Regions from separate parts of the Paenibacillus sp. FSL M8-0212 genome, predicted to be linked through region 3. Evidence: riboswitches for the same ligand, from Rfam matches in the RefSeq annotation. Region 3 holds a riboswitch; each other region holds the start of a gene.

Region 1 (5,858 bases), 3.1 Mb from region 3:
CGTCGTCATCGGTCCTTCCGGTTCAGGTAAAAGTACTTTCTTGCGTTGTCTGAATCTGCTGGAACAGCCTACCTCAGGAGAGATTGATTTTGAAGGTGTGTCAATTACGGACCCCAAGCACAACATTAATGCAACTCGTGAGAAAATGGGCATGGTGTTCCAGCATTTCAACCTGTTCCCACACAAAACGGTACAGCAAAACATCACGATTGCTCCGATTAAAGTGAAGAAACAATCGACTCAGGAAGCGGAGAAAATTGCCGCTGATCTGCTTAACACCGTGGGCTTGTACGATAAAAAAGATACATTCCCGAATCAGCTGTCCGGTGGACAGAAGCAGCGGATCGCCATTGCTAGAGCATTGGCCATGCAGCCGCATGTGATGCTGTTTGACGAGCCTACTTCCGCACTGGACCCCGAGATGGTTGGCGAAGTGCTGGATGTCATGAAACGTCTTGCAGAAGGCGGGATGACGATGGTCATCGTAACACATGAGATGGGTTTTGCACGTGAAGTGGGAGACCGGATCCTGTTCATGGATGGCGGGGTTATTGTGGAAGAGGGAACACCTGATGAGGTGTTTGGAGCACCCAAAAATTCACGTACACGTGATTTTCTTGCCAAAGTACTCTAAATGAAGTGTCAAATAGCGTTACTGACTTCGAGTCGGTAACGCTATTTTTTTGTGCGCATTAATCATTTATAGATTTGAAAAGTAACTTTTCTGTTACCAAATGTAAAGGAATCGGGTCGTCCAACATTTCTAAAGTATCCTGTATTCTTACATATGCTTACATGTTAAAACCATTTGGTAAGAATTACTACAAGTTCAGGTTACAAAATTGTGATATATTGAACTCTGCCGAAACTTCCGGACAGGAAGTGCGGGGGATGTAACGATGCAGATTGTGCAGGGGGAAGATCTACAGCACACTGCTTGGGGTGAATTAGGGGTACATAACGTTTCAAATGTAATGAAGAACCTATAGGGTGGGCTCCTCATCCGAATCCGACAACTAACTTCGCAGGCACAATGAGGGAGGAAGACCATGATTAACAAGAAACGTATAGCCAAAACAGCAGTAGCATTATTGACAACAGCAATGCTCATTCAAGCCGTTCCGGCTCACGCCGATTCAGTTCATGTGGCCAAAGAAGGGGATACCTTCTACACCTTATCAAAACAATATGGAGTAGCAATCAACACGTTGGTTAAAGCAAACAACGACATTTCGCCTTACAACATTTATGGTGGTTTGAAAATTACGATTCCCGGTAAGGCAAACAATGTAGCAGCAGCTGCGGCAACGGAGAGCAAGACCCAAGCGAAGACTGTTACTACAGCAAGCTTGGATGTTAACACAGATAACAAAGTTGTTCAGGCTTGGGGTAAAACATTCGATTACAGCAAAGCTGTGAACGTAAAAGCAACGGCATACTCTGCAGATCCGTCTGAAAATGGAGGATGGGGTGCTGTGGATTACTTCGGCAATGATCTTGAACTGGGTACGATCGCAGTTGATCCAAGTGTGATTCCACTCGGAACCAAAGTACTGGTAACCGGTCACAGCCATCCGGGATTGCCAAAACAGGCTTTTGTAGCTACAGCTCGTGATGTGGGCGGTGCAATCAAGGGTCACCGAATTGATATCTTTATCCCGGGTAGCAAACAGTCTGTAAGCACATTTGGTTTTCAGGATATCGAGCTGTACATTCTGAAGTAGAGAGATCATAACATTTAAAATGAATTCAAACAGGGTGTCTGCCAGTCGCTAATCTGCGATTGAACAGCACCCTTTTAATATTCGCATTTATTTGTTATCACGGTCATCCTAATCTTTGGCCTTTGGCAATCCCAACATCTCGTCCAAGGTGACCAGTTCATATCCCCGGTTACGCAGTTCTTCAATGATTTCAGGCAATGCCTCAATCGTACCGTTCAGGTTAGATCCCACACCGCCTCCTGCATGTTGCAGAACGATGGAGCCAGGTTTCACAGCAGATAGGATGTTATCCTTCACCTCTTCCTTGGAGAGGCCTTTCCAGTCCAGTGAGTCAACATTCCAGTTCACAATGCTATAGTGTTGTCTAGCAGCCCATTGCAGCTGTTCTTCATTAATGTCTCCATAAGGCGGCCGAATCATCTTGGGCGTATATCCCGCTAAATGTCGAATAATATCCCCGGTATGTAAAATTTGTTTGCGAAAGGCATTCATCGACAGCTTACTGAATTCAGGATGATTGTAGCTGTGATTACCAACCATATGCCCTTCCTTAACGATGCGTTTCACCAGATCCGGATGTTTCTCAGCACGACTACCCACGATGAAGAATGTAGCTCTGACATTGTATTTCTTCAATACATCCAGCACTTGTGGAGTAAACCGTGGATCAGGTACATCATCAAAAGTCAGTGCAACCTTCTTTGTTGAAGGACCATTGGTTTTGAACGTATCGGCATATTTTTGACGTAACTGTCCCAATGTCAGTTGTTCTTCTTCAGCAGAATCCGAACCTGATACTGATTCAATTGACGGGCTTGAAACATCCCGCGATGAAACTGGAGCATGATATCCCCCGAGAAAAATAACGATAACCATCAGCATAATGAGGCGTACGCGCATAATAACAGCCTCCTTTTCCAAAATGACGTTCTCCTTGGTATGCCCGGGGGTTCCATAAAATATGCGTAGTGTGAGAAGTTTCATTGCGGATTTAGCTTATGACAGCCATAATTCCTCCATATATAACATATAGAAAAGGATAGGTGGATAGGATATGAGTACATATGATTTGAAATCCATACGTTTACAGGTGATTGAAGCAGGAGAGGATAAGGTTTTTCTCGTTACCGGAGGAAAGGCGCATATTGGCGCCGTAGCCACGTTCTACGTGGATCATGAGCGCGTAAGCGGGACGACGGTACATATTCCTGGGCATAAGGAACAAGAGCTGTGTGAGCGACTTGCCCGAAAGGCTGCCCTGCAGCTGAAAGTAACCGTTACGGTGATCATGGGTATCCATTTTGATTCCATCACGCGGATGCAGATCGACGAAATCGTGCAGACTGCAGAGAGGCTGATGGAGGATCATCTGAACAAGGATAAACGATCTTCCTAACATAAAGAGCAATCGCATGTTTTGATTTTATTTGCTAAAATTGAAACGAGTTGTAGATTGTTACGTATGTATGTTTATATACGATGTAATATCGACTAGGAGGAATAACATAATGTCCATTTTCAAACGATTGCGTGATTTAACAATGTCTAACGTTAACGCCATTATTGACAAGGCGGAAGATCCAATCAAGATGACGGACCAATATATCCGTGACATGCAAGAGGACCTGGAAGATGCGGAGAAAGCAGTAGCTCAACAGATCGCCATTGAGAAGAAATTCAAGCAGTTATTCGAAGAGCAGGAAGCACTTGTAAAGAAACGTGAAGAGCAGGCGCATACGGCGGCACGTGCTCAGAATCTGGATTTGGCTCGACGTGCTCTGGAAGAGAAAAAGGCTGCTGAAGAGAAGATGGCTGAGTACAAAACCAGCTATGACCAAAACAAGGCTTCTGCAGATAACCTGCGTGGCAAGCTCGACGAGATGCGTAAGCAACTGACTCAAATGAAGAACAAACGCGAAACACTGGTAGCCCGCTACAATGCAGCAAAAGCCCAAACGGAAATCAACAAAGCGTTGAATGGGTTTGGCTCTGATACTGCAAGTGCTGGTATGAAGCGTATGGAAGAGAAAATGATGCAGATGGAAGCACAGGCAGAAGCAAGCAACGAAATGTCTTCCAAAGGCAAGTCTTTGGATGAAGAGTTCGAGAAGTTGGGTAAAGATCAGGCTGTTGAAGACGAACTCGCAGCATTGATGAAACAGTACGATAATAAGAACTAATACCTTGGTTGTCAGCAGGGTTAACCAGCGGAGGAGAAGAGTATTTCTCCTTCGCTTTTAAATGCGGTTCATGTTGATATGTGGGGGCTGTGTAAATGGATTTGAATATTTTGGCGATGCTGGTCTGGACCGGTTCTGGTTCGGTTTTGCTGTTTGTCTTGATGTATGTAGATTCACTGTTCACGAAATATAAGGATTTTGCTGAAGTTAAGGCTGGCAATATGGCAGTAACCACACGTATGGTGATGAAATTATTTGCACAAGGGTATGTACTCGCTACGTCCATTTCTACGGCTGGTCATCTTGGAGAAGCATTGTTGGTCTCCGTTGTATCCTTTATCATTTTGTTGATTCTGGAGAGTGTTGTACACTTTATGATTCGCAAATGGGCCAATCTGGATCTGGATACGGGAATTCAGCAAGGGAAGACAGGATACGGGTTGTTCTCTGGCGCTTTACATATCGTGGGCGCACTGATTATTGCAGCTTGTTTATAAGATAAGGAACAGGAGTAATTCTCATGAGTGTATGGAAACGAATTAAAGGAATACTAACGAAACCTGAACCACCGCAGGCAGAGAAAACGATGCTTCAGCTTGCACCTGGTGATATCTGTGAGGTTTCTCTGGTCACTTATGAAGTTGTTGGTCGGGTACAAAATCGTGCTCGAAATGCAGTTGTGCTCACGCTGCAGGATGGTACCGCATTTCGATATTTGCATATCGAAGAACGGGAACTCACACGTTACGCCCTATATACACCAATTGATGGCAGGCTTGATGCACCTGATGAGGTGCCCACATTGCTGGACCTGGATGGACGCGCATATCATCTGGAGGAAGAGTATGGAGGCATGGTATCAACGGCAGGTAGAACTCCATATGGCCAGGCTGGAGAACAATTGGTATGGCAGTATCAGTCGGATGATAATATGCTTCTTCGGGTGGAGTGGCAAGACAGAAGATTTACACTGTATGAGGGTGAGTCCATTCTTCCTGCGGATATCAAAGTGATTCGTTCGAGCTAGGAGAGGTTCCAATGAAAAAACGCTTGGCACATGGATTAAAATTAATGCTGGTCCTCAGCCTTGTGATGTCTCTATTGTCCGCGTGCGGAGCAGCACCTTCTGTTCAGGACACATATCCGCTTGAATCGGTTAACGGGAGTGGTAACTCAACGTCCTATGTGTACCGGGCTTCGGACCGTACCGTTCCGGAAGTGGCTCAGGATTTGTCTGACCAGCGGCAACCGGATCAGATCTCGGCAGAGAACACAGAGCGTATGTTCCTCGTGTATCAGGACGAGTATTATCACCTGCAACAAGACCCGAACAAGCCGGAGGATACATTGGTTGAGGTGGACTCCAAGGAATATGTTCGGCAGAACTACGATTCATCTTTTTTACAAGGTTACCTCACTGCTACATTAATTGGTAATCTGTTCGATTCTTTTGGCGGGCGAGGTTATGGCAACTATCGAGGATATACCAATAAAGATACGTATAAACCGAGTGCAGGATCTTATCGTACACCAACAAGTAATGACAAGAAGCTTGCTCCGCCTATTACTGTTGATCGGAAAGGTACGATTACAAGGCGCGGAAGCGATAAAGATTCAAGCGTGGGATCTGGCGGAGGATTATTCAACCGCAACAAGGATCAGAGCAAGGGAACCATTGATCGTAACAAAAGTAGTGGTGGCCTGGGCGGGTTGTTTGATTCACCTAAGAAATCCTACAAAAAACCAAAAACCAGAGTGGGCGGCGGCCGAATTAAGAGGCGAAGATAATAAACATCTAATCATAAGGATGGCTGCCAATCGCATAGTTCATTTAAGAACAGTGAAAAGGGAAGGCGGATTCACCTCGTCGGCACATGACCTTGGAACTGTTCTTTTTGGTTTACGATTTTCGAACATGATTGGATTTGCGTACACGGGGAATCGTTGAAGCAGG
Region 2 (5,858 bases), 2.2 Mb from region 3:
CGTCTGCCAATTCCGCCACGACCGCATATTGTATCTCCGCCATCAATATCGGCGACAAGAAATAATATATCATGCGGAATCTATCATGTCAACACTGAAAATAATAACAATAAAACCCGAACCAGACGTCCATCGATTCGGGCTTTACCTTTAACTACAAATTAAAGCTTGGAAGGCCAGTTGCCATACCATGCATAACCGCCTCTTCTTTCTTTATCAATATCACTTAATTTGTATTTAACTACCCCGTCGCGACCAATAAAGATTGGTTTATCTGTTCCGATCTCATAGAAGCGTGCCCAAATCGGTGCAGCTTTGGAATCAGCAATAATTTTACTATCTCCATTAGCTCTTTCATACTTGTAACCCGTAATTTTCACCTTGTTAAACCAAGCCTCCGCTCCTTTAATGGATGCTGTGATTTTAGAGTTAGCAGGTCTCGTTTTCAGGAATTTAACGATTGTTACACTTTCTCCAGCTGTCAGCGATGGCACTTCGTAGATTCTTGCGCTCGCTGGTTTAAGGGAACTGGAATCATGTTGTTGTCCCCATGCTGTCAGCTTACCACCTGAAACGACTTGTGTATTCAGAATCGCCTCCACACCTTTGGCAACTGAATTTTTACTGCGGTTAGCAAGTGTGCTGTCGATAAACGAGAAATCACCTTTGCGTGTCGCTACTTCATCGAGCATGATCATTACATTAATCATGGCATCATCATTGTAGGTAATATGTTTGTGATATCCGGAGCTTTGGTAGACTTGTGGCCATCCGCCGTTTGAATACTGCATGTTGATCAAAAAGTTAATTCCTTTGATTGCAGCTGTGGAGTATCGCGGATCATTCGTCTTTTTGAATTCCTTCGCCAATCTTCTAATTTCTGAGTATGTAGCCTTGTTGTCTATCGTGGACTTCGCCCACTCTCCACTTGTCTGTTTATAATCTTTTCTCCAACCTCCATCCGGCAGCTGGTTCTTCAAAATATCAGAAATACTCGCTGTAGTACCCGATGCATCCGCAGCAGATACCGTCCCTACAGGGAGAACTGCCATTCCAACTGCTGAGAACACCATCGTACATGCCAGGACAAAAGTAATTATTTTCTTCGCTTTCAAATGTAACACTCTCCTATGTTCGTTTTTATAAATCTGCCACTTCTACTTTACCTATGATAAGTGTCCCCAAACCTCCTTTATTTGTATTTATCGCATAATAAAATCAATTTTAATCCAATATGTGGATTGGATATTCAGATAATATGCAAAAAATCGATTTTTGTCAATATATGCAACTTAATGAATATAATATCTCTAATTCTACATAACGGAATAGTTCTTTTAACTCATGACAAACCTATTTATTTATCCAAATTCGTCTTAAGCGAATCAATAATGACGTTTTTGTCATGAATGATACCCAAACTTGATCCCTTCTTTCATATAAAAACCTTAATTCCGCTAACATTGAGGTATTACGAAGGGTTTTAAATGGGTTTGACAATTACGCATTTATGCAATATAGTTTCAAATAGTTACAAAAACTTAATTATTCATTGCCGAGTTTCATGTTTGAAAACGGGGGAACCAATTTGGGTGAATTATTCTTATACATAGGAAATATAGGGAACCTTCTACCGAACCCTTAGCTAACTCCGTAGGCATCGAAGGGAGAACATTGATTTTGAAAAAACTGATTATCTCCATTTTTGGAGCAGCTGTATTATTTACATCCGGGGCAACAAGCACAGAGGCAAGCAGTATCAACTCCGTAGTGAACAACATGACAGGTATTCCTTACAAATGGGGTGGCACGACTGTAGCCGGCTTTGACTGTTCTGGTTTTATGAGATATCTTTTCAACAAATACAGCATTGAATTGCCACGTACTTCTCAGCAGCAAGCCAAAGCAGGTACTCCGGTAGCCAAAAGCAATGTTCGGACAGGTGATCTGGTGTTCTTTAATACAACAGGCAAAGGCATTTCACATACAGGTGTATATATCGGCGGCGGACAATTCGCTCATGCCTCCAGCAGTAAAGGTGTAAGCATCACAAAGTTATCGAATCCATACTTCAATGACCGCTATGTAACAGCACGTCGGGTAACTGGACAGTTTATGTATGATAAAATGTTAGGTAAAATGTAATTCACATACAAAAAGGCATCGGTTATTAACCGAATGCCTTTTTTGTTTAACCATTTTTTGTCTTCAACTACTTTCTTAAACAATGTAAAATGTTTTAGGAAATAAAAGGAGATGAGGAGAACAATTGAAAAAGTTAATGTTTGTTTTAAGTTTTGCTATTTTAGTAATAGGTAGTTTAGGATGCAGTAGTGAGAACGAAAAAGATTTTAGAGATGTTTCATGGGGTACCAAGATCGACAAAGTCATTTCAACTGAAGAAAAGAAAGGTAACTCAGGTTATGAAGAGGACGTACATAATGAACATGAGAAAAGTATCGAATATTCTAATCTTGTAGTTCTGGGTAAGAAAGCAGATGCTAAATACGTTTTCACTGATTTATTAGACAATGATAGCATTCTGGAAATGATGGAAGAAGGAAAGGAATTATCAGAGGAATTAAATAACCCCAATACAACAGAAACAAGGAAAGAAGAGATATACAAAATAATGGACCAGCGCCTTGAAGAAATGGAAAATGCAGCAGATGAATATCCATTAGATGACTTCTTGCTCCACGAGGCCACATATTATTTTGGCATGTTAAATAGTCAGGATTCTGATGAAATTCTGGAAGAGCTAACGAATAAATATGGTCAGCCTGGAAGCAAGACCTTCGATAATTCCATTATATATCTCTGGGATACTGATCGCTCTAAGATTGAATTTCGTCCTGAACGGTACTCCACAATAAACTATACAGCAAACTACTCCGTTATGGAGAAATTTGCTGATGTGGACAAGTATAATAAAAAAGCAAACAGTAAAGAAAGTAAAAACGATCTTTAAAAAACAGGGTTATACTCCCATATTGAAGGGAAGTATAACCCTGTTACTTTTTCACAATGTTTTTTATATTAATGTAGCGCCTTCTGCACTCGCATCGCGCCCTGAGACAGAGCATGTCCGCCTCCTACAGCTCCGGCCACGGCTACGGTCTCCATGATCTCCTGATCTGTAGCGCCCTTGGCACGGGCTTCTTCTACATGGTAGAAAGTACATACCTCATTGTTGGCAAACAATCCAATGCCGAGCGCAATGAGCTGTTTTGTCTTGGCATCAATCACGCCAGGTTGGAAACATTCTCCCGTAAACTCATGATATGACTTCACCACACCTGGCAGTACATCGCTTAATGCTCCAATCTGATCCTTGTAGGCATGAACTTTATCATTCATCAATGTCATGGCTTGTAGCACACCCTCTCGGCTATAGTTACAGATCTTCCTCACTGTACCTATCTTCTCTCCCGAGTGAGTCAATTATGCCAACAAATCATGGTAATTCTAAACATTTAACGCTCATGGCTCTGCCATAATTATAAACTGTTACTCACTAAGTGGACTCTGGCGCGGCTCGCTGAACAGCTGATATCGGTAACCGCGATCCAGCTTGACGACACGTCGATTCTGACGACGGATAAGTACCTGCTCGCCATCCCAGGCAACAACAATCCCGGTTACATCGTTAGATTCCAGCTCGTCCCGTACTACTCTTACTTTCTCACCTGACAGACGCAGGGCGTCCAGTTCTGTATCACTGATCATCTTCATGGCTCCTATATTCCAAATTTATTTACAAAAAGAGACCTAAATGAAATGTCATTTAGGTCTCACGTGACTGTATTGGACTGTCATGTCATTCGAAATTATGTCCCGACTGAAAGTTACCGCTGCGCGTGCTCTTTGCTGTCGTTCTTCTCGAACCAAAAATCAAGCACTTTGGCGGACATCACACGTTCTTCAAGGTACTCCACTTGATGCGGTGTAAATTGTTCTTTCCAAGAGAAGGACAACTCTTCGCACAAGCCTACAATCGTCAGTAATTCTGACCAGGCAACATAGCGTTTGTACCAGAAAAATTGAGGATGTTCAATCATATAGGGATAAAGGTCATCGAATTCCGTATGTTTACAATCCAGGGCACGTTCAAAATGAACTTTCGATTCCGCCAGCTTATCATTGAAAAATTGTTCTGTTGCCGGTTGGTTCCCCATGGTGTTGCCTCCTCTCCCTAACATAATCCCATTATAAATGAAATCCGCGGTCATGCAAAGGCATAGTTCAAAAAATAGGCCCTATTCCTTTAAAATGTCACATTTCGTTATCGTCAAATTGTACCGTACCATCGTTCAGGGAACGAATGCGTACCAAGGCTTCCACCGGAATACCCTGTTCACGAATCGTGCGTGCCCCTGCCTGGAAACTTTTCTCGACCACAACACCGAATCCGACGAGTTCCGCACCGGAACGCTCGATAATTTTGATGACGCCACGAGCGGCATCTCCATTGGCAATGATATCATCAATGAACAAAATACGGTCATTCTCATGAATGAACTCGCGGGATACCATAATGTCAGTTACAATTCCTTTAGTAAAGGACGGTACACGTTCACAGTAAGCATCAGGATCAGCCAGAAGTGTTTTTTTGCGACGGGCGAATACAAGGGGCACCCCAAGTTCATAGGCTGCGGCAAAAGCAACCGGAATCCCTGAGGATTCTACCGTGATTACCCGAGTCACTCCACTTTCACGAAAACGGGCAGCGAACTCACGTCCCATCTCCATCGTTAATGCAGGATCAATCTGGTGGTTCAACAGACCATCCAGCTTTAATACTTGATCCGAGATAACCACACCTTCTTGTAAAATTCGTTGTTTCAATAATTCCATGATTTGACCTCCCAAGCCTATCCTATGAGGTAAAAGTATCATATATCTATCTATAAGTTCAAGCGAAATTGCCTGGGCGCTGTCCTTGAGACGCAATTCAAGCCAAAGCTCATTATCGATTGTCATGACTTTCGTGGGTCAAGCATACCTTGTACCATGGTACCCGCATGTCCAAACTATACAGGGGCCTGAGAGGGGAAACACATGAAACAGGCATTTCGGGTGCTGCAGATCGCATTTACATACATCGGAACGGTTGTCGGAGCCGGCTTCGCTACAGGGCAGGAAATTTTGCAGTTTTTTACCCAGTATGGCAAATGGGCCACCATCACCATAGGCTTATCCACCATGCTCTTTGTCTGGTTAGGTACCAAAATGATGCTGATCGCTCACGATACCGGGTCCCGCTCTTATGAGGATCTGAACAAACATTTATTCGGCCTCAAGGCGGGAAAATGGATCACCTGGGTGACCCTTCTCATTCTCATTGGCGTGAACAGTGTCATGCTTGCCGGAGCAGGTTCCGTTTTTGTCGAACATCTGGGTTTGCATTATCAGACAGGTCTGATCGTCACACTTGTAGGGACATATCTGCTTCTCGGTCGAGGCATTCAGGCCATCCTACAAATGAATAGCATCGTCGTGCCCATGATGCTCCTGTTATCTCTGCTCATGATCACCAGTACCATCCATCATCCAGGCGCTTCCCGATTCATCACACTGACGACAGACTCAAACCCTATTCAAGTGTGGCTGTCTCCATTGTTGTATACTTCATTCAATCTGGTGTTGGCTCAAGCTGTTCTTGTGCCTGTAGGTAACCAGATTCGTAGTCGGAGTGTGCTGAAATGGGGCGGAGTATTGGGTGGAATTGGTGTTGGTTTCATGCTGATGGCAGCTCATTTTGCCATGTCAGCTCAGATGCCCGGCATCATTCAATTCGAAATCCCGATGGGTAGCATTGCCTTTCAACTTGGATGGGCAGTGCAATCTGTATATGT
Region 3 (5,858 bases):
CTTCAGACAATATCTATGCGGTGAACACCATTATGCAGATCGGTCCTGAGCAGGTTGTGAGTATGGCAAAAAACCTTGGCATTACAAGCAACCTGAGCGCCGTACCTTCTCTTGCACTGGGAACGTCACCTGTCAGCCCGCTGGAGATGGCGTCGGCCTTTTCCGTCATTGCTGCTGGTGGACAACGGACGCCACCTGTCGCCATTCTGCAAGTAACAGATGCCGCAGGACGTGTACTCTATGAATCGCCACAGACGAAAGCTGAGACCGTGGTGGAACCTGCAGCAGCTTATGTCCTGACTCGTTTAATGGAAAGTGTCTTCGAAAATGGGGGAACGGGTAACCGGGTATCTGCCGCGATCAAACGTCCGGTTGCCGGAAAGACGGGAACGACCAATACGGATGCCTGGCTCGTTGGATTCACACCGGAGCTCTCTACCGCCGTATGGGTTGGTTACGACCAAGGCAAAGCCATATCGACCTCGGATGGCCGCCGGGCAGCGCCGATCTTTGCCCAGTTCACAGAGCAGGCACTTGCGAGCGTACCACCCAAAATCTTCTCCGTGCCTGATCATGTCGTAAGTGTCTATATTGACCCGGAATCCGGCAAGCTGGCAGGCAACGGTTGTGAAGAGAAACGATTGGAAGTTTTTATTGATGGTACTGAACCGACAGAGGTATGTCATGGTACGACGGATGATTCGGATTCTGGAGAAGATGAGAAGACCCGTCAGGTACAGAATCAACAAGGCATACAGGAAGAGAAACATTCCTGGTGGGGAGATTTCAAACGTTGGTGGGTAGAATGACGTAAATGCGCAATGACTTAGTTACGTCACCTACGACCCCCGGTTATATTGAGGAATTGGAAATTCACTTCAGATGAAAACTCATATTTATTCAGATCAATGAATACTGTTAATGCACAAGCAAAAGACCCCCAGCCGAACTTTCCGGTCAAGGGGCCTTTTGCTTTTTTTTGCTTTTATACTTTGTTGAAAATGATCTGCCTTAGGCGAGTGCTTCCTTCAATACATCTGGAGAAGCATTCCACCAGTCTTCGTTGTGTGAGATCAGCAGTGTCTTAAGTGCAGCTCGAGCTTCAGGTCCAAGCTCATCCAGCATGAAGCGACGCTTCAAGGCATAATCCATGCGATTCACATGTTCCGCCAGCAGTTTCCATCCACGTCTTGCTTCCGTATCAATCCACATCTCACATGCCGTTGCTCCACCATACAGTTGGCCTTCCTCCGTGCGATCCACAGCTACCCACACCAGCCATACCTGGCGTCCGTTGGGCACATCTTCACGATTGGTAGAGAATTTGATATTGCGTTCCACTTTGCTCTTCGCATGCATCGCACCGATATCGATTTTGGCTTCGCCATTATCAATAATGACCGGGGAAAGGTTATTCAGATCAATGGAGCCTGCACCGAAGCCTTTATGCTTGCTTTTTGCACTAACGATATTCAAGGCAATCTGTTTTTTGCCGTTTTGCTCGTTTTGGTCCATGTTTATAGCCTCCAAGGGTTGATACAAATATTTTAACTAATAATTGTCCCATTGCAAACATATACATGCTGTAGATGCTTGTCAACGGGAGGTATTTAACGATGATTCCACGACGCGCCAAGAGCTGGCTCACTGCATCCCTGGCCCTGTGTGTACTTGCCGGAGGGATATGGATCACTCTGGGTTATAATCGCTCAACTCATTCAGAATTGCCAGTACTCGCCCCCGAATCGGGCAAGCCCAAGGCAATAGCTCCAACCCCAGCACCTCCAGAAAGTGTACAGACCCCTACAGCCGAAGTGTACAGCAACCGTGTTGTGGAATATCACATGGATGTAAAACTGGTCGAAGGGAATGTACTGGAAGGGACTCAGACGATTACCTGGACACACCCAGGTAAAAAAACCGTCAGCGAGCTTTATTTTCATATGTACCCCAATGCCTTCTCTTCTGCTGACACCACCTTTATGAAGGAATCCGGTGGAAAGCTTCGTGGTGATGTCATGCCTACCAATGGTTATGGCTCCATGAACATTACCGAAATGAAAACGGAGGACGGGCTCTCTCTGCTGCACCGGATGCAATATGTGCAACCAGATGACGGAAATATCAAGGACACCACCCTCATTAAAGTACGCTTGCCCAAACCCGTTAAAGGCGGGGAAAGCATCACACTCCACACCCGATTCGAAGTGAATCTGCCGAAGATTTTTGCCCGAATGGGAACTGCTGATAATTTTGTCATGGCAGGTCAATGGTTTCCCAAATTAAGTGCCTATGAACCTGTGGGCAGGCGTGGACGAACAACGGAAGGCTGGAATCTGCACCAATACCATGGCAATTCAGAGTTTTACGCCGACTTCGGTATATATAGTGTGCGTATTCGGGTGCCTGAAACATACAAAGTTGCTGCTACCGGATTTCCGACGCAACAAGCCGTGGTGAAGAATGGAGAAAAGGTCTATCAATTCTATGCCGATGATGTACATGATTTTGCCTGGGCAGCTTCACCGGATTTTGTCTACGCCGAGGAACCCTTCTCTGCACCCAATGTGCCTGGTGTACGAATCAAGTTATATCTGGACCCTGCTCATCAGGATCTGAAAGAACGTTATTTCTACGCCGCGAAGGCCGCACTAGCCAATTATAGCAAATGGTTTGGCCCATATCCTTACGCTACCTTATCCATCGTAGTTCCACCCAAAGCGGGGAACGGTGCTGGAGGTATGGAGTACCCTACGCTAGTTACGGCCTTTGGAGCCGATGATACTACCCCAGGTTATGACCTGGAACGTACCGTAGTCCACGAGATCGGACACCAGTACTTCTACGGTATGGTTGCCAGCAACGAATTCGAGGAAGCCTGGCTGGATGAGGGGTTCACCTCTTATGCAGAAGACAAACTGATGGAGCAGGAATATGGATTGATTCCGAATCTGCCGGTACAATCGGGCCTGATTACGTCTCCTTCATCTTTAACACAAGAATCCTGGAAGTTCGATTCACAGAATGAGTATGCAGCCAATGTCTATACACGTGGCAAACTTGTATTGCTTGGTATCGAACATCAAGTCGGCGCAAAAAAGATGGAACGCATTCTCTCTACCTATGTGAAGAAGTACCGCTTCAAACATCCCACTTCGGCTGATTTTCAGAACGTTGTGGAACAAGTGACCCGTACTTCCTGGTCTGATTATTTTGACCAATACGTCTATGGTAACGGGATGGCTGACTTTGCTGTAGAGCAGATTCGTGTTACGCCCGTACAGAAAGACGGTCAAACATGGTACGAGTCATCCGTGACGATCGCAAAAAAAGGAAGTGATTACAACGCCGTTCCTGTTCGCATTGCTTTTGAAGACGGGCATATCCTCACCAAACAATGGAATGGCAAAGAAGATCGCATCACCTATAAATTAACTCACACATCCCCCGTATCCTGGGCCATGACCGATCCCCTGTACACGATCGTGCTGGAGAACCGCCATATGAACAATTTCCTGAAATCCGGACTGGATGAGCGGGCGAAGTCCCGCTGGAGCATGAGTGTAACCAAACTAATAGAAGCCATATTCGGAGGTCTGTCATGGTGAGGTGGAAACGGTGAAAGCGAAAATACGTGAAGGCTGGTTTCTCGTCCGTCAGCATATGTTCATTGCCGCACTCTTATTTCTCTATCAACTCATTTGGGGATATTTCTTCTATCGAATGGTACAATCGGCCGTCATCCCACTGCTCCTGCGCTATCCAGATTCTGATGCCGGGGAACTGAGTACACTTTTGTTCAAAATGGAAAGTCAACTTAACTTGTCTACCCATCCGGAGGTTCATCGTTATCTATGGATTCTAGGGGGCATGCTGCTGGTTCGCATGTTGATCAGCCCCCTCATTCAGGCAGGACTACTCTACTCACTTCAGCACTTTAACTCTACAGAAGAGCGCATCCCCTTCGTCCGCGGAATCAAAAATCTGTGGAAACCGATGCTGCTGCTCCACACCATACGTACATTATTGATACTTCTGCCCGCCTACTGGCTCTTACCGAAGCTTTACTCGATTCTCATGGACGGATTTCATTCCCTTCAATTACTTTTGCCTGGTATACCTTATGTTGCTGCCTGGATTGTATATGGTTGGATCATCCACCATGCCGTGCTCTACATGCAGTTCGGTGTTTCGGCACCAGAAGGAGAAGGCGGGGCTCACGGTACCCTCAAAGCACTCTGGATTGCACTGCGTCATCTCATCGCCGTAATCGGTATTGCACTCCTGCTGGGCGGAGTTCACCTGCTTATCTTCGGGGCATTCACTTCAGCCTCATGGTTATTAACGGGACTTACCGGACTTATACTACAACAGACGTATCCACTTGCGAGATGTCTATTGAATCTGTGGAAAATATGCAGCCATTTCCGATTATGGCAGTCCAAAATGTCAAAAGGTGAGAGCAGATAGTTTAAAAATTGTTACCATCACATGTTAAACTTATGGCCTAATATGTACTTATAAATAGGCAAACCTCAACCTTTCCCCGTCAAAGGTCGAGGTTTTTTTTGCTAAATTTGTTGCTAAACGTTGCCAAAGCCGTACTCCTCTGTTACAATAATCGCAGTGAGTTTTTAGTAACAACTTTGTAATCTTTACATTCATATTTGTAACTACTTAAAATTAAATCGTCATTTCTTGATTTCGCAGGTGCATAACTAGCATAGCCAAATTCCTGGCACCTGGGAAGCGGGGGAACCAGTTATGGGTGAATTGATCTTGCTACAGAGGGATCATAGGGGACCTTCAACCGAATCCTTAAGCTAACCTCGCAGGCGTTGGAAGGGGAATATCTCTTGTTCAAGAAGAAATTAACCGCAGCTGTACTTAGCATCACATTTGCATTATCGCTTGGTGCAGGTAGCGCATTCGCAGATTCAAAGATGGACACAGTAATTGATTCAGCAATGGGAACTACATACAAAAGTGGGGGAACAACGCTTAACGGCTTTGACTGCTCCGGATTTACACGGTATGTATTCGACAAATTGGGTATTGATTTGGCACGCCAATCCAGTTCCCAATTCGACATGGGCGATTCCGTATCCCGCATGGAAATGAGAGCTGGCGATCTGGTATTCTTCAATACAACAGGTAAAGGCGTATCTCATGTAGGAATCTTTGTAGGGGATGGAAAGTTCGCACACTCCTCTTCTTCCAAAGGCGTTACGATCAGTGCATTGAGTGAAAGCTATTGGGCCAATCGTTATGTTGGCGCGAAACGGATTATGAGCACGGACGCATATGAATCACTGGCCCTTGACTAGGGACAAGCTGAGCAACATGATGCTGTAACCATTAACCATACTGGAACGAAGCAAGAAGCATAACAGAACCGCCCGGTACATTCTCCGCAGGAATGTATCCGGCGGTTTTTTTGTGCTTCAATCCTTATTCATGTTGCAAGTTATACTCGGGGCATCTCCTGCGACATCAACAGGTTCATTTTGCGTTCGTTCGTCCGTGCCCTTATGATGTTTTTACCCATCCCGTTATAATATAAACGGAATTACCGGAACTTTTGTTTCACTTTTTTTCTTGAGAAGAGTGACTTGCTAAATGAACAGCTCTTTTGTAGAGTGGACAAAGAGTTCTGTTTCAAGGAAAGGAGCATGCAGGTGTATGAAGAAAGCCCCTGTGACGTTTCATGTTGTACCCATGCGAGAAGAACATGCGGAGCTTATCTGCAGTTGGCAGTATGACCCACCTTACAATATCTACAGCTGGCTCCCCTGGGAGCAGATGAAAGCTCTGGAAGTGGAATTCGGAGATGCACAGCTGCGGCAGGAGCAGTATGC

Evidence for each region. Region 3 has a riboswitch for cyclic di-AMP ahead of MKX68_RS10510 (C40 family peptidase). Riboswitches for the same ligand answer to the same signal wherever they lie in the genome.
Region 1: another riboswitch for cyclic di-AMP. It lies ahead of MKX68_RS24010 (3D domain-containing protein); the one in region 3 lies ahead of MKX68_RS10510 (C40 family peptidase).
Region 2: another riboswitch for cyclic di-AMP. It lies ahead of MKX68_RS00650 (C40 family peptidase); the one in region 3 lies ahead of MKX68_RS10510 (C40 family peptidase).

What each region holds. Positions count from the first base shown of each region.
Region 1 covers NZ_JBBORP010000001.1:5,448,754-5,454,611, forward strand. Annotated here, with positions in the region: gene MKX68_RS24005 (amino acid ABC transporter ATP-binding protein) at 1-634, shown strand, start outside; cyclic di-AMP (ydaO/yuaA leader) riboswitch at 851-1,047, shown strand; gene MKX68_RS24010 (3D domain-containing protein) at 1,050-1,724, shown strand; gene MKX68_RS24015 (polysaccharide deacetylase family protein) at 1,833-2,624, opposite strand; gene lpdD (prenylated flavin chaperone LpdD) at 2,779-3,120, shown strand; gene MKX68_RS24025 (PspA/IM30 family protein) at 3,233-3,904, shown strand; gene MKX68_RS24030 (DUF350 domain-containing protein) at 4,000-4,401, shown strand; gene MKX68_RS24035 (DUF4178 domain-containing protein) at 4,425-4,931, shown strand; gene MKX68_RS24040 (DUF4247 domain-containing protein) at 4,943-5,692, shown strand; gene MKX68_RS24045 (HNH endonuclease) at 5,805-5,858, opposite strand, start outside.
Region 2 covers NZ_JBBORP010000001.1:162,099-167,956, forward strand. Annotated here, with positions in the region: tRNA gene MKX68_RS00640 (tRNA-Leu) at 1-25, opposite strand, end outside; gene pelA (pectate lyase) at 162-1,115, opposite strand; cyclic di-AMP (ydaO/yuaA leader) riboswitch at 1,544-1,675, shown strand; gene MKX68_RS00650 (C40 family peptidase) at 1,681-2,145, shown strand; gene MKX68_RS00655 (hypothetical protein) at 2,270-2,971, shown strand; gene MKX68_RS00660 (carboxymuconolactone decarboxylase family protein) at 3,040-3,369, opposite strand; gene MKX68_RS00665 (hypothetical protein) at 3,511-3,729, opposite strand; gene MKX68_RS00670 (hypothetical protein) at 3,849-4,178, opposite strand; gene MKX68_RS00675 (xanthine phosphoribosyltransferase) at 4,276-4,857, opposite strand; gene MKX68_RS00680 (YkvI family membrane protein) at 5,062-5,858, shown strand, end outside.
Region 3 covers NZ_JBBORP010000001.1:2,354,639-2,360,496, forward strand. Annotated here, with positions in the region: gene MKX68_RS10490 (transglycosylase domain-containing protein) at 1-809, shown strand, start outside; gene MKX68_RS10495 (YwhD family protein) at 1,012-1,515, opposite strand; gene MKX68_RS10500 (M1 family metallopeptidase) at 1,617-3,608, shown strand; gene MKX68_RS10505 (hypothetical protein) at 3,619-4,470, shown strand; cyclic di-AMP (ydaO/yuaA leader) riboswitch at 4,716-4,853, shown strand; gene MKX68_RS10510 (C40 family peptidase) at 4,857-5,327, shown strand; gene MKX68_RS10515 (GNAT family N-acetyltransferase) at 5,683-5,858, shown strand, end outside.